2 regions of the Flavobacterium rhamnosi genome follow, and region 1 is predicted to be linked to the other one. Evidence: riboswitches for the same ligand, from Rfam matches in the RefSeq annotation. Region 1 holds a riboswitch; the other holds the start of a gene.
What was found. Region 1 has a riboswitch for cobalamin ahead of ACNQGN_RS18645 (TonB-dependent receptor plug domain-containing protein). Riboswitches for the same ligand answer to the same signal wherever they lie in the genome.
Positions count from the first base shown of each region.

Region 2: it holds a riboswitch for cobalamin, as region 1 does, so the genes downstream of both, metE (5-methyltetrahydropteroyltriglutamate--homocysteine S-methyltransferase) here and ACNQGN_RS18645 (TonB-dependent receptor plug domain-containing protein) in region 1, are expected to answer to the same signal.

Region 1 covers NZ_JBLVPS010000042.1:3,801-11,368, reverse strand. Annotated here, with positions in the region: gene cobT (nicotinate-nucleotide--dimethylbenzimidazole phosphoribosyltransferase) at 1-671, shown strand, start outside; gene ACNQGN_RS18655 (adenosylcobinamide-GDP ribazoletransferase) at 717-1,514, shown strand; gene cobC (alpha-ribazole phosphatase) at 1,499-2,035, shown strand; cobalamin riboswitch at 2,075-2,333, shown strand; gene ACNQGN_RS18645 (TonB-dependent receptor plug domain-containing protein) at 2,410-4,320, shown strand; gene ACNQGN_RS18640 (N-acetylmuramoyl-L-alanine amidase family protein) at 4,461-5,072, opposite strand; gene ACNQGN_RS18635 (S41 family peptidase) at 5,145-6,590, opposite strand; gene ACNQGN_RS18630 (RNA polymerase sigma factor) at 6,718-7,227, shown strand; gene ACNQGN_RS18625 (hypothetical protein) at 7,214-7,568, shown strand, end outside.
Region 2 covers NZ_JBLVPS010000004.1:269,025-276,592, reverse strand. Annotated here, with positions in the region: gene ACNQGN_RS05495 (ribonucleoside-diphosphate reductase subunit alpha) at 1-2,235, shown strand, start outside; gene ACNQGN_RS05490 (RDD family protein) at 2,470-2,964, shown strand; gene metE (5-methyltetrahydropteroyltriglutamate--homocysteine S-methyltransferase) at 3,050-5,374, opposite strand; cobalamin riboswitch at 5,561-5,754, opposite strand; gene ACNQGN_RS05480 (deoxyguanosinetriphosphate triphosphohydrolase) at 5,965-7,311, shown strand; gene ACNQGN_RS05475 (DUF3078 domain-containing protein) at 7,316-7,568, opposite strand, start outside.

The sequences.
Region 1 (7,568 bases):
TTTCGGCAAAGATAGGGAAGGGAACACACTCTTTTTTCCACGGTGCTGCAATGCGTAAAGCGGAAGTTGAATTGTGTTTTGAAAAAGGAAGCGAAATTGTTGCAGCTATTGCAAAAAAAGGAAGTAATTGTATTGGTTTTGGTGAAATGGGTATTGGCAACACGGCTACAGCTTCGGTTTTAATGAGTATAATTTTAGAATTGCCAATTCAAGATTGCGTAGGAAAAGGCACTGGTGTAGACGATGAAAAGTTGATTCAAAAAATTAATATCCTTAAAAAATGCATTGATAATTATCAGGGGTCGGATGATTTCGAAAGCAAATTAGCTTATTTTGGTGGATTCGAAATCATGCAGATGGTGGGCGGAATGCTTCAGGCAAAAGAAGAAAATATGCTTATTCTTGTCGATGGTTTTATCTGTAGCGTCGCTTTTTTAATTGCCTTTAAAAAAAATCCATCCATTACCAGAAATGCTATTTTTTGTCATTCTTCTGCCGAGCAAGGACATCAGAAAATATTAGATTATTTGGGAGTTCGTTCCTTGATGCAACTCGATTTACGTTTGGGCGAGGGCACGGGTTGTGCCATTGCTTTTCCGATAATTCAGTCGGCAGTCGCCTTCCTGAATGATATGGCCAGTTTTGAAAGTTCGGGGGTCAGCAGTCGATAGCAGTGATGCCACACAAGCAATAAAATCAAAAAAATAATTCTAAAAATGAAAAAAGAATTCGACATATTTTTTACAGCATTAATGTTTTATACTAGGATTCCGTGTCCTAAGAATATCGATCACAATCCAGATTATTTAAATAAAGCATCCCGTTATTTCCCATTAATTGGTTGGATTGTAGGAAGCGTGGCTTTTGGAGTATATGGTATTTTTAATTATTTAGTTGCTCCTGAAATTGCAGTCGTTTTCGCTACTATTGCTTCGATTTTAGTTACCGGAGCTTTTCATGAAGATGGTTTTGCTGATGTTTGCGATGGTTTTGGAGGTGGCTGGACCAAAGAAAAAATCCTGATGATTATGAAAGACAGCGCCATTGGAGCTTATGGAGCAATTGGCGTTGTTTTGCTTTTATTAGTAAAGGTTATGTCCACAGACATACTTTTTAAAAATGCAGAAAATACGAATCTAAATGTATATTTTGTTTGGTTTTTACTGCTTGTTTCTGCGCATTCAATAAGTCGATTAGCAGCCATTTCAATTGTATTTACCCATGTGTATTCTCGGGAAGATATATCAAGTAAAAGCAAGCCTATCGCTGAAAATTTTACTTGGCGAGAGGTGGTTGGAGCACTGTTTTTTGGATTACTTCCAATAGTTGCTTTGTCTTGTTTTCAATGGCAGCTACTTTTGGTTTTATTGCCTGTTTTTCTGACACGATTTTTTTTAGCACGCTATTTTCAAAAATGGATTGACGGGTATACGGGTGATTGTTTAGGTGCTACTCAACAGGTTTGTGAAGTGGTTTTTTATGTATCAGTTATCGCATTATGGAAGTTTATTTAGTACGTCATACCGAAACGGTTTGTGAAAAAGGAGTCTGTTACGGGCAATCGGATGTGAAAATTATGGAGCCCTACGATACTTCTTTTCAATCTATCATGAAGCAATTACCGCAAGACGCAAGACTGTATTCCAGCCCTTTACTTCGCTGTGTTCTTTTGGCAAATTATATAAAGAACAATTCAGAAATTACGGAGGTATATCAGGATTCTCGCTTGATGGAAATGAATTTTGGAGATTGGGAAATGAAAAAATGGGATGTTATTGAACCCGAAGAACTAAATCCCTGGATGACTGATTTTGTAAACGTTCGTATTTCTAATGGAGAATCATTTACAGATCTACATAAGCGAGTAGTTCACTTTATAAATAATGAGCTTAAAACAGGAATTTCAAAGCCCGTAATTATTGTTGCACATGCCGGGGTGATCCGAAGTTTTTTATGTAAAATTACGAATTTGCCTCTTAAAGATGCCTTTGCGAATAAGGTTGATTTTGGAGCGGTAATTAAAATTGAATTATAAAATTCGCAATACAATAGGATATTAACCTAATATAATTTTATCTTTGCCGCCGTATTGAGGTTGTTGTTTTGTTTTTTCAAACCGACATTAAAAGGGAATCAGGAAAAGATTTCAAGTTTTAGATTCAGATTTATATTGTAAATCAAGAATTCTAATCTTAAATCAAAAAACCTGAGCTGTACCCGCAACTGTAAGCTATAAAGCTTGTTGTTATCTACAAACCACTGTTTGCTTTTGCGAATGGGAAGGTAAACAACAAGACGCAAGCCAGGAGACCTGCCTATTACATCGAGTATCAAACTTTCGGGAAAAAAGGTTTGGGTATGGGTCATTCTATGCTTTTCTCCCAATTTATTAAATTTTACATTTTTAAAATGAACAAAAAATTCATTCGCTTTGGTGCGATTGCATTATTATTTGCAATGAACACGTATGCGCAACAACAAGAGCCGGAACAACTTGATGAGGTTGTGGTTTCCGATTCGAAATTTGCATTGCCAAAAGAAAAATCAGGAAAAGTTATCGTGAAAATTACAGCCGAAGATTTGAAGAAAAAGGCAGGACAGTCGGTAGCTTCCGTTTTAAGTACAGTGGCAGGCGTTGAAATCAATGGAAATCAGAGTCGTTCTGGTAAAGATTTGGGGCTTTACATTCGAGGAGGAAGAAATCATCAGGTTTTAATTTTAATTGATGGAGTTCCTGTTACAGATGCTTCCGGGATTAGCTTATCATATGATTTGAGGTTGCTTCCAGTAGAGCAAATTGAAAGTATTGAGATTATGAAAGGAGCTTCAAGTACTTTATATGGTTCTGGAGCTGCGACTGGTGTAATTAATATTACCCTAAAAAAAGCAGGCAAAAAAGCTATTGCAGGAAATGCATATATGAATATTGGCACACAGACAGCAGCTAAAACAGCAGACTATAGCGTACAGGACTACAACCAGGGCTTTACTATAAACGGTGGCTTTGAAAAAATTAATTATTTTGCCTCTCTGAATAGTACTGAAACCACAGGGATTTCAGAAGCAAAACCATTAGATTCCAATACTAAATTTGAAGACGATAGTTTTTCAAGACTAAATTCTGTAGTGAAAATTGGTTTTACCCCAACTGAAAAATTATCATTTGATTTCTTTGCCAATTTTGATAGAATGAAAAGTGATTTTGATGGAGGTTCTTTTTCAGATGATCTCAAGAATTTTAGCCTTTCCGAGCAATACAGAATTGGTTTTTCTCCAAAATATAAATACAATAAAGGAGAATTGATAATTAATACTAGTGCAAACGTGATCAACCGCGATATCTTTAGTTATGAATCTTTGTTCCAGGCAAAGTCAAGAAGTGTCAATGTTGATGCCTTTAATAAATATGAGATTGTGTCTCAATTGTTTGTCGTTACAGGAGCGCAATTTCAGTTTCACGAAATGTCAAACGCAAGCCAATATGATGCTATAACATTTGAAATGGCAAAATTCAATATGATTGATCCTTATGTTACGGCCGTTTATAATTCTGATTTTGGATTAAACTTAAATGCCGGGGCGCGTTACACTATTCATAGTAAATTCGGAAATAATTTCGTTTATAATGTGAATCCATCGTACAACTTTTCGGAAACATTTAAGGTGTTGGCTTCTTATAGTACCGCATTTATTACTCCGAGTTTGTACCAATTGTACTCTCCTTATGGAGATTTAAACCTAGCTCCAGAGAAAGATGCGACAGCAGAAGCTGGTTTTGAAGTCAGTTTAATAAATAAGAAAGTGGTTTTAAATGCAGTTGTTTTTCAAAGGGAAGAGCAAGATGCTATCGGTTTTGATTTAATGACTTATAAATACTTTAATGTAGCTGGTAAAAACAAAGCAAAAGGTCTTGAAACAATGATTTCTTATGCTTTTTCTGATAAAGTAAAATTTAATGGAAATTATACCTTTACGGAATTAGAAAAACAATCCCGTATTTTAAATCCGAAACATAAAGTCAATGCTGCTGTGGATGTGCAAGCAACGACACGTCTTGCTTTTAACCTGGCCTATCAATTTGTGTCGGATAGGTATTTTGAGTATACGACTTATCCAGCACCCACTTATGATCCTGTTTTAAACTCTGAAGTTTTGAAAGAGTATCAAATAGTGAATGCCAATGTTCGTTATGAATTAATCAAAAACAGATTGAATGTTTTTGGTGCTGCTGATAATATTCTGGATAACGACTTTATTGAAACCAGAGGATACAGCACAAGAGGAAGAAATTTTAAATTAGGTTTGAATTTCTTATTCTAAAAATTTTAAATATTTAGTTTTAGTCTTAACTCCCGTTCGATAATTTGGACGGGTTTTTTGTATAAAAAAGGATGGTTTTGAATTGAAGAGGTCTTATGAAAAAAGGCTTTCATCGCTGAAAACCTTTTTAATTGTTGTTTTTAGTTCATATCTGAAATGAATTCCGAAATGGATTGTGCCATTCGGTTTTGTTCTTTTTCATCGATCAGATATTTTTTGTCATTTTCATTGGTTAAATAACCTAGTTCAATAATTACAGCTGGTACATCCGATTTTTTTAGAATATAAAACGGACCATTTTTGATACCTAACATTTTTAAATTTGTATTCTCTGAAAATTTATCATTTAATTTTGCTGCAATTTCATTTGACTTTATAAAAAATTCTGTCTCTTTTGCAACATAAAATTCTAAGCCGGATGTTTCCTTATTTAAGCTTGCATTTACATGCAGCGATATAACCAAATCCGGTTTAATTTTATTAATGAAATCCGTTCTTTCTTCAAGGGATAAAAACGTATCTTCATTTCTAGTGAGATGAATCACAACATTGTTATTTGAGGATTTGATTTTTTTAGTGATTTGCGCTACAATTTGCTTTTCAGTAATAGCATTAGAGGTTACTCCAAAATCATGCCCGCCATGACTTGCGTCAATTACTACATTTATTTTCTTTGGCTCTGGGGTAGGCCCTACAAATGAAAAAGAAATAATTGTAATTACGAATAAAAATACTTTAGTGCTGTTTTTCATATTGTATGGTTTAAAGGGTTGATTACTAGGTGTAAACTTAAAAAACGGCTTTTTAGTATTGTGCTTTCTATATTATTTCAACGCTTTTAAAAGTCCCTCAGGTGCTTTCTCAATGTACATTTGATTTTGGAGACCTTTAATAGATTTGGCATCTTTAAAATAATTGTACTCTTTTCCTGTACTTTGTTTTAGCATTTTTCCTGTTCCTGTAATTTTTCCAATTGCCGTGCTTAATAATGGTTCTGAAGTGTTACCAAGAATTCCTAAAGTGCTCAAGGTTTCTTTCAGCTGATAATCAGGTTGCAATCCATTGTAGTAATCACCAAAACCATCCGAATTAACTATTTTTAAAACAATAGGCTGCATTGCATATCGGTGTTTGGGATTTCTGTTTTCTGTCCCAAAAGTAGGGGAGTCATAAAGGGTAACCGATCCAACATTTTTTCCGGTGGTCACATCGCCAATTTGTACTACATTAATATGAGGCTTCAATCCGTTAATAACCAATTCGCTTGCCGATGCAGTGCTTTTGGTAGTCAGAATGTAAATTTTGGTTAAATTTAAACTGTTAATAGTAGTGCTTCCAATTTTGTCAGTGAAGTTGTTTTTTAAAGATTCTGGACTTTCCGATTCAAAATAGGAGTTGATTTTAGCGTTCCATTGTTGTTTTGCAAATACCTCTCCGGTGAATTGCCCCGTTATCATACTGGCCAATCGTGTTGCAGTAAGAACAGAACCACCAGCATTGTAACGCAAGTCTAAAACCAAGTCGGTAATCCCTTGGGCTTTAAGTGAACCAAATGCTTCATTCAATTTAGCATCATAATTGGCGTAAAATCCATTGTACATTAAATACCCTATTTTATGGGTGCCAGATGCTATCACTTTGTTGATTAAAATTGGATTTTCGGATAAGACTGTTTTTGTCAAAGCTACCGTTTTACCATTAGAGACGATAGTAGTCCCATTGTGTTCCGCCATATTCAATGTGTAATTTTCGGCGGCCAATAAGCTTTGGTAATTGCTTATGGTAAGTTGTGTACCGTTTACAGCAGTAAAAAGGTCACCACGCTTGATGTCTTTAGTAGCTGCATCCGAATCTGCAATAATATAACGAACATAACCAAATATCTCGGTTGTACTATTGGGTTTGTAGCTTAATTGAAAATCCATACCATCATTTTTTGTGGTACCTTGCAACGCTCCTTCCAGTTCCAGATAATCATCGACAATCCAAGAGAATCGGTCAATTGAAGAATTTACTCTCAGAGCATCAAACAAATCTTCGGGAGCAGGGTATTCTCTTAGGAAAGCATTTAAGGCTGTTTGATTCGCAAATCGATCATCCGCTAAGTTCGGGACTTCAGCTTGCCATAAATAGTATTGGTTTAAGCCTTTCCAGATAAAGTCATGAATGTCTAAATTTACAGGTGCCGCGACATCATCATTGTCCTGACAGCTTTGGAAAGTAAAAACGGATAAAAGGAATAAAAGGCAAAGTAGGTATGTTCTGTTCATGTTTTGGGATTCAATATCTTTTATAAACGTAAAAATACTAACTTTAGTTTTTATTTTATTGTTTTTTTTGTAACAAAAAGAATCATGAATCGTCTTTATTGTATAACCGCTTTAACAAGTACTCTTTATGAACCAAAATGAGTTTGTGCTGCTGATTTCTCCGTTCAAAGATAAAGTCTTCAGGCTGGCAAAACGATTGCTAGTAAGTACAGAAGAGGCAGAGGATGCAACTCAGGAAGTTCTGGTGAAATTATGGAGTAAAAAAGAAGGTTTAAACGGCTTTAATAGTATAGAAGCTTTTGCAATGACAATGACTAAAAATTATTGTTTAGATCAATTAAAATCAAAAAGAGCGGATAATATTAAAATCGTTCACAATAATTTTACGGATAGCCAACCGAGTCTGGATCGAAAAGTAGAAGATATCGACAGTTTAAACTGGGTTGAAAAAATAATAAACCAATTGCCGGAACAGCAACGCTTATTAATACAAATGCGAGACATAGAGCAATATGAATTTGCAGCAATCGCGGAAATAGTGAATATGAATGAAACCGCTATTCGAGTAGCACTTTCAAGAGCAAGGAAAACGATACGGGAAAGCATGACAAAAACACACAGCTATGGAATTAAATAAAATAGAAATACTTTTAGAAAAATACTTTCAGGGAGAAACCAGTATTGCAGAAGAAAATGAATTACGTAATTATTTTTCTTCAATTGATGTTGCGCAGCATTTAGAGCAATACAAACCTATGTTTGGTTACTTCTCTCACGCAAAAGAACAAATGTTAAAGCAGGAAATTCCACTACAATCTAAAAAACATAATGTTGGGTGGTTGTCTATTGCAGCTTCAGTCGTTGTTTTGCTGGGAATTGGAACGTACGTGTTTTATAATAATGAAAGTGCAAGTAAGAAACAGGATTTAGGAACCTATGACAATCCTGAAGTCGCTCTTCAAGAAACCCAAAAAGCAT
Region 2 (7,568 bases), on a different contig from region 1:
GAGACTGCTGCTTCGATGACTATTGCACATCCGGATTATGCTCAATTAGCTGCTCGTATCGCTATCTCCAATTTACATTCGAATACTAAAAAATCGTTCTCAGATACGATGAAAGATATGTACTTGTATGTTAATCCAAGAAATGGTCAAGATGCGCCATTACTTTCGGACGAAGTATTCAAGGTGATTCAGGAAAATTCTGAATTCTTAGATTCACATATCATATATAATAGAGATTTTAACTACGATTATTTTGGTTTTAAAACCTTGGAAAGATCGTATTTGCTAAAAATAAACGGAAAAATCGTAGAGCGTCCACAACACATGTTGATGCGCGTTTCTGTTGGAATTCATTTAGAGGATTTGAAATCTGTAATTGAAACCTACGACTTAATGTCGAAAAAATTCTTTACACATGCGACTCCGACATTGTTCAACGCCGGAACTCCAAAACCTCAAATGTCTTCTTGTTTTCTTTTGGCGATGCAAGATGATAGTATTGACGGGATTTATGACACGTTGAAGCAAACGGCAAAAATCTCCCAATCAGCAGGTGGAATTGGACTTTCTATTCATAATGTAAGAGCGACGGGTTCATACATTCGTGGAACTAACGGGACATCAAACGGAATTGTTCCGATGTTAAGAGTTTTCAATGATACGGCACGTTACGTAGATCAGGGTGGCGGAAAACGTAAAGGTAGTTTTGCTATTTATATCGAAACTTGGCATGCGGATATATTTGAATTTCTAGACTTAAAAAAGAATACTGGAAAAGAAGAAATGCGTGCAAGAGATTTGTTTTTTGCGATGTGGACTTCTGATTTGTTTATGAAGCGTGTGCAAGAAGACAGCTATTGGACGTTGATGTGTCCTAATGAATGTCCGGGATTGTATGATGTGTATGGCGAAGAATTCGAAGCGATGTACATTGATTACGAGAAACGTGGAAAAGGTAGAAAAACCATCAAAGCTCATGAATTATGGGAGAAAATTCTAGAATCACAAATCGAAACTGGAACCCCTTATATGTTGTACAAAGATGCAGCTAATAGAAAATCAAACCAGAAAAATCTAGGTACAATTCGTTCTTCAAATTTGTGTACTGAGATTATGGAATACACATCCACAGATGAAATTGCGGTTTGTAACCTGGCTTCACTGTCGTTGCCAATGTTTGTGGAAAATAAAAAATTCAATCATGACCTATTATTCAGTGTTACTAAACGTGTAACCAGAAACTTGAATAAAGTTATTGACAGAAATTATTATCCAGTAAAGGAGGCTGAAAACTCAAATATGCGTCACAGACCAGTTGGTCTTGGAGTACAAGGATTGGCAGATGCTTTCATTATGTTGCGTTTGCCATTTACCAGTGACGAAGCTAAAAAATTGAATCAGGAAATTTTCGAAACCTTATATTTTGCAGCCGTTACCGCTTCAATGGAAATGGCCAAAGAAGAAGGTCCTTATTCTACTTTCAAAGGTTCGCCAATGTCTCAAGGAGAATTTCAATACAATTTGTGGGGAATGAAAGATGAGGAGCTATCGGGTCGTTGGGACTGGGCTTCGCTGAGAAAAGAAGTAATGGAGCACGGGGTGAGAAATTCTTTGTTAGTTGCGCCAATGCCAACTGCTTCAACTTCTCAAATTTTGGGTAATAACGAAGCGTTCGAACCATACACTTCTAATATTTACACAAGAAGAGTACTTTCGGGAGAGTTTATTGTAGTGAATAAACACTTATTACACGATTTAGTGGAACGCGGTTTGTGGAACGAAACGTTGAAACAAGAATTAATGCGAAATAACGGTTCTGTTCAAGACCTAAACATTCCGCAAGACTTGAAAGAATTATACAAAACAGTTTGGGAAATGTCCATGAAAGATATTATCGATATGTCTCGTCAACGTGGTTATTTTGTCGATCAATCGCAATCATTAAACTTATTCATGCAGAATGCCAATTATTCTAAACTGACATCAATGCACTTTTACGCTTGGCAATCCGGATTAAAAACAGGAATGTACTATTTAAGAACAAAAGCGGCGGTGGATGCGATTAAATTTACATTGAACAATGATAAAAAAGTAGAGCCAATTGAAATTAAAGAGCAACCAATCGATGTTCCTGTAGTAGTGGAAGCAGTAGAAATGACTGCCGATGAATACAAGGCAATGATTGAACTTGCTAAAAATGCTGGTCCAGACGAATGTGAAATGTGTGGGTCGTAAATTTTATTTGTCAATTTGATTAAAGAAAAAAGCAGTTATTGTAATAATAATTGCTTTTTTTTTAACTATTTCTTGCCTTCCTGTACAATCTTTTTCTCGCAAAAAGAAAACGATTAAAAAAGAATTCACACTGTAATCACGGCTAAAATACTAATGTCTATTGTTAAAATTTGTAAATAATTCACTATATTTGAGATAGTTATCATTATAAGTAATCGTTTATTATACACTAGTATGGAAAATAGAAAATTTACTGTTACAGATGATTTATTAGCTTCTAAAAGCCAGCGTCTCCTTAATTTTAGTATCGATTTACTGATTATCTATTTTATCGAAATCACTATTGGAACAACTATAATTATAATTGGAGACTTGACCAATAGTTATGGTGCCTCTAATTGGGTTGAATCATTGAGCCTAATTGAAAGTTTCTTTTTTGGACTGATTGTATTGTTCTTTTACTACGGAATTACTGAAATGTATTTTTCCAGGACTTTCGCGAAGTATTTTACAAAAACAATTGTTGTAAAGTATGATGGTTCAAAACCAAATATGAAAAGCATTGTTATAAGAACGGTATCCAGATTAATTCCTTTTGAGCCTTTTTCCTTTTTAGCTAGTGATTCACGAGGATGGCATGATGTATTATCCGTAACTTATGTGGTAAAAAAACAGGAGTTTATTGAAAGAAATAAATTGTTTAATCTCTCTGAAGAAACAGTATTTTAATACTATTTTTTTTAAAGGATAGTGATTAATTCTTCTTAATAAAACCTAGTAAATTTTTAAATTTACTAGGTTTTTATTTTGGTTATTAAATGGTTGCTATTTTTTCTATAGCAATTCTCATCTCTTGAGCTGCGGCTACCATTTCTATTAAAGCTTTTTTAGTTTCATCCCAATGACGGGTTTTTAAACCACAATCCGGGTTTACCCAAAGTTGATCGATAGGGATAACTGCCGAAGCTTTCTCTAATAATTTTACCATTTCGGTACGAGAAGGTACACGTGGTGAATGAATATCATATACACCAGGTCCTATTTCATTTGGATAATTGAAATCGGCGAATGCATCAAGTAATTCCATTTGAGAACGAGAACATTCTATGGTGATTACATCGGCATCCATGTCGGCAATATTCTGAATGATATCGTTGAATTCGCTGTAACACATATGTGTATGAATCTGGGTGTCGTCGGTTACGCCACTTGCTGAAATTCTAAAGGCTTTTATAGCCCAATCCAAATAGGTTGGCCATTCTTCTTTACGTAAAGGTAGTCCTTCTCGAATGGCAGGTTCATCGATTTGAATAATCTTAATTCCTGCATTCTCTAAGTCAACGACTTCATCTCTAATTGCCAATGCAATTTGGGTGCAGGTTTCCGAACGGGATTGATCGTTTCTAACAAAAGACCATTGCAGAATAGTTACAGGGCCGGTAAGCATTCCTTTTACCCATTTTGCTGTTAATGATTGGGCAAATTCAGCCCATTTCACAGTCATTGGATTTGGACGGGAGACGTCACCATAAATAACGGGAGGTTTCACACAACGGCTGCCATAGCTTTGTACCCAACCATTTTTGGTAAAAGTAAATCCGTCTAATTGTTCGCCAAAATATTCGACCATATCATTACGTTCAAATTCTCCGTGAACCAATACATCAATGCCAGTTTCTTCTTGAAAACGAATAGTCTCTTCTGTTTCTTTTTTGAGTAAGTCATCATATTGTTGTTGATTTAACTCGCCTTTTTTGAACTTCGCTCTCCAGCTTCGTACGTCAGTGGTTTGTGGAAAAGAACCAATAGTAGTAGTAGGGAATAAAGGAAGATTCAGTACGTCTATTTGTTTTTCTCTTCGAATTGAAAACGGATTTTTTCTTTGATCATCACCGGTTGTAATACTGGCGACACGATTTTTGACCGCATCATTATGTATTAATTTTGAAGTTTTTCTGTTTTCATTGGCGATAGTATTTTCTTCAAAAGGGATAGAATTACTAATATCTATTTCATTTGAAGCAAAATGTTTAAGCAGTACTATTTCTTCTGTCTTCTGTTTGGCGAAAGCCAGCCACTGCTTGATTTCAGGAGTTAGTGTTTCGTTATTCGTTTCTAATTCTAAATCGCATGGAGAATGAATCAGTGAACATGATGGTGCAATTAACACTCTGTTTTGACCAAGAGCATCTGTCGCTTTCTTGATAAGTGCTAAAGATTTTTTGAAATCATTCTTCCAAATATTTCTACCGTCCACAACACCGAGTGAAAGATTCACGTTGCTTGATAATTGCCCTGATTCCAGAATATCATCCAATTGGGAATGACAACGAACTAGATCTAAATGTAATGTATGAACAGGTAAAGCAAGAATGGTCTCGAGATTTTCACCGAAACAATCAAAATAATTAGCAAGAATTAGTTTGATTTTAGGGAAGCGTTTGTTGATTTCAGTATATACATAAGTGATTGCATTTCTTTCTTTTTCAGTTAAATTCAAAGCTAAAAATGGTTCGTCAAATTGAATCCATTCTACGTTTTCATTCTGTAATTTTTGTAGTATTTCAAAATATACTGGAAGTATTTTATCGATAAGATCAATTCTATGAAAACCTTCTTCTTTTTCTTTCCCAAGAAGGAGGTAAGTCACGGGTCCTATAAGTACGGGCTTAGTTGCAATTCCTAAAGTATTGGCTTCTTTAAATTCATCGATTATTTTTTCGGTAAATAATTTGAATTCTTGGTTTTTAGTAAATTCTGGTACGATGTAATGGTAATTGGTGTCAAACCATTTTGTCATTTCCATGGCAACTACATCTTGTCCGTCTTTTTGCGTACCTCTGGCCATTGCAAAATACAAATCAATTGAGGAATTAGTTTTAGCTAATTCTAAATAGCGTTTTGGAATTACACCCAATGTAAGCGATAAATCCAATACTTGATCGTAAAACGAAAAATCGTTAGAAGGTATTAAATCGATTCCTGCGTCGGCCTGTAATTGCCAGTTTTTCTTACGGATATTCGCACCTGTAGCCAAAAGTTCGTCTACTGAAATTTTCCCTGCCCAATACGATTCACAGGCTTTTTTTAATTCTCTGTTGCTACCAATTCGCGGGTAGCCAAGATTGTTTGTTAGCATTTTTTTGCTTTTTAAATGATGAATAAATCAGTTAAAAGCTCTTTATGCATTTCAAATGCGAAGTAGAAATGAAAATTAGAAAGGGCAATACGTTACAAAAGAGAAATGCACAATAAGTCATGAATAGTCATGCTTGTTGTGTTCAGAACGCACCATACCTGACTATTGCTTCAAATCGCGAAAGCATTGTCAATTCGATAAAGGGCAGGTCTCCTGACTTGTAACATTTTTATCACCCTTCCCATTTGCCATTAGCTAACAGTGGATCTTATTTCAGATAAAAACTTTTTGTGTTACTTACAGTTGCGCGACAGTTCGTGATTTACACACGATTCCCTATTAATCTACAGTTAAGTAAAACCCTTATCGGTTGATGAAGAAATAAATTAAGAACTTAAATTCTGTGCAAAAGTACCACTAATCACTTAAAGTTTTTTCCGATAGGTTTACAAATTTGTTATTTTTAGGATATTGTATTAATATGATTCGATACTTTAGATTTTTCTTATAAATTAAGTCGTACCTGACTTTATTTCACTTGATAATGTTTCTATTTCTTTTATCTTTGAAAATAAATCTAAAAATAAATCATGAACTGGGAACAACTTTTATCACTAAGACGACAAGGCGACAAAGGCAAAAGATTACGTGTAGAACAAGATGACACCCGTCTGGGTTTTGAAGTTGATTATGACCGTATTATCTTTTCATCTGCTTTTCGAAGTTTACAGGATAAAACACAAGTTATTCCGTTGTCAAAAACTGATTTTGTTCATACCAGATTGACGCACAGTTTAGAGGTTTCGGTTGTGGGACGCTCTTTGGGACGTTTAGTTGGAAAAAAAATTATCGAAAAATATCCGCATCTGAAAGAAGTTCATGGCTATCACATGAATGATTTTGGAGCAATTGTAGCTGCAGCTTCATTGGCTCATGATATTGGGAATCCACCTTTTGGACATTCTGGTGAAAAAGCGATTGGAGAATATTTTTCGATTGGAAAAGGAAGGCAATACAAAGACCAGCTAACTGCAAAAGAATGGCAGGACTTAGTCGATTTTGAAGGGAATGCTAATGGGTTTTCAGTATTGACTGCAAGTCGTCCCGGAATTGAAGGCGGACTTAGAATTTCGTATGCGACTCTTGGCGCTTTCATGAAATATCCAAAGGAAAGTTTACCTAAAAAACCAACTGAAAATATTGCCGATAAAAAATACGGCTTCTTTCAGACTGACAAATCCTTTTTTCAGGATGTGGCTAATGACATGGGCCTAGTTTCAAATAAATCAGGAGATAATATAGGTTTCGAAAGACATCCTTTGGCGTATTTAGTCGAAGCTGCGGATGATATCTGTTATACTATTATTGATTTTGAAGACGGCATCAATTTAGGTTTAGTTTCCGAAGATTTTGCCTTGGAATATCTGATAAAATTGGTAAAAGACAGTATCGATACTTCTAAATACAAGACTTTAGAAACCAAAGAAGACAGAATTAGCTATTTGCGCGCTTTGGCAATTGGTAGTTTAATTAATGATGCAGTTAAAGTTTTTATAGAAAATGAAGCGTTAATTCTGGCAGGTAAATTTCCTTATGCTATAATGGACAGGAGTAAATATAAAGCGCAAATGGATGATATTATCAAAATTAGCGTTAAAAATATCTACCAAAGTCGTGAAGTAATAGAGAAAGAAATTGTCGGTTATCAGATTATACAAACTTTGTTAGATAAATTCATAACGGCTTTCAATAATAAATTCAACGGGGAAGCATCTAATTATGATGCTTTAATTATGAAAATGCTACCCGAGAAACATCATTTGGAAAAAGAAAATCTTTATGGGAGATTACTCCATATTTGTCATTATGTGTCTCTTTTAACTGATGGAAATGCACTAGAATTGTTCGAAACCATTAATGGAAGAAAAAGATCGTAAGAGTTTAAAAAGCATAAACTATTCCTACACCTAACAATTGTTTTAGTTGTATTTTTGCACCTTCGGTAACTTGTTTACCGTCAATTTCCTTTTTGGATTTAATATCATCATCATAAACTATTCGTGTACCTATATTCGCTTTTACATATTGGTTTACGACTAAGTCCAATAATAAATCATAATCTACATCAACATTTCCAAAATTATTAATGTAGTCAGAGTAAACACTTATGCGGTTTTCTATATTAACGTTTTTG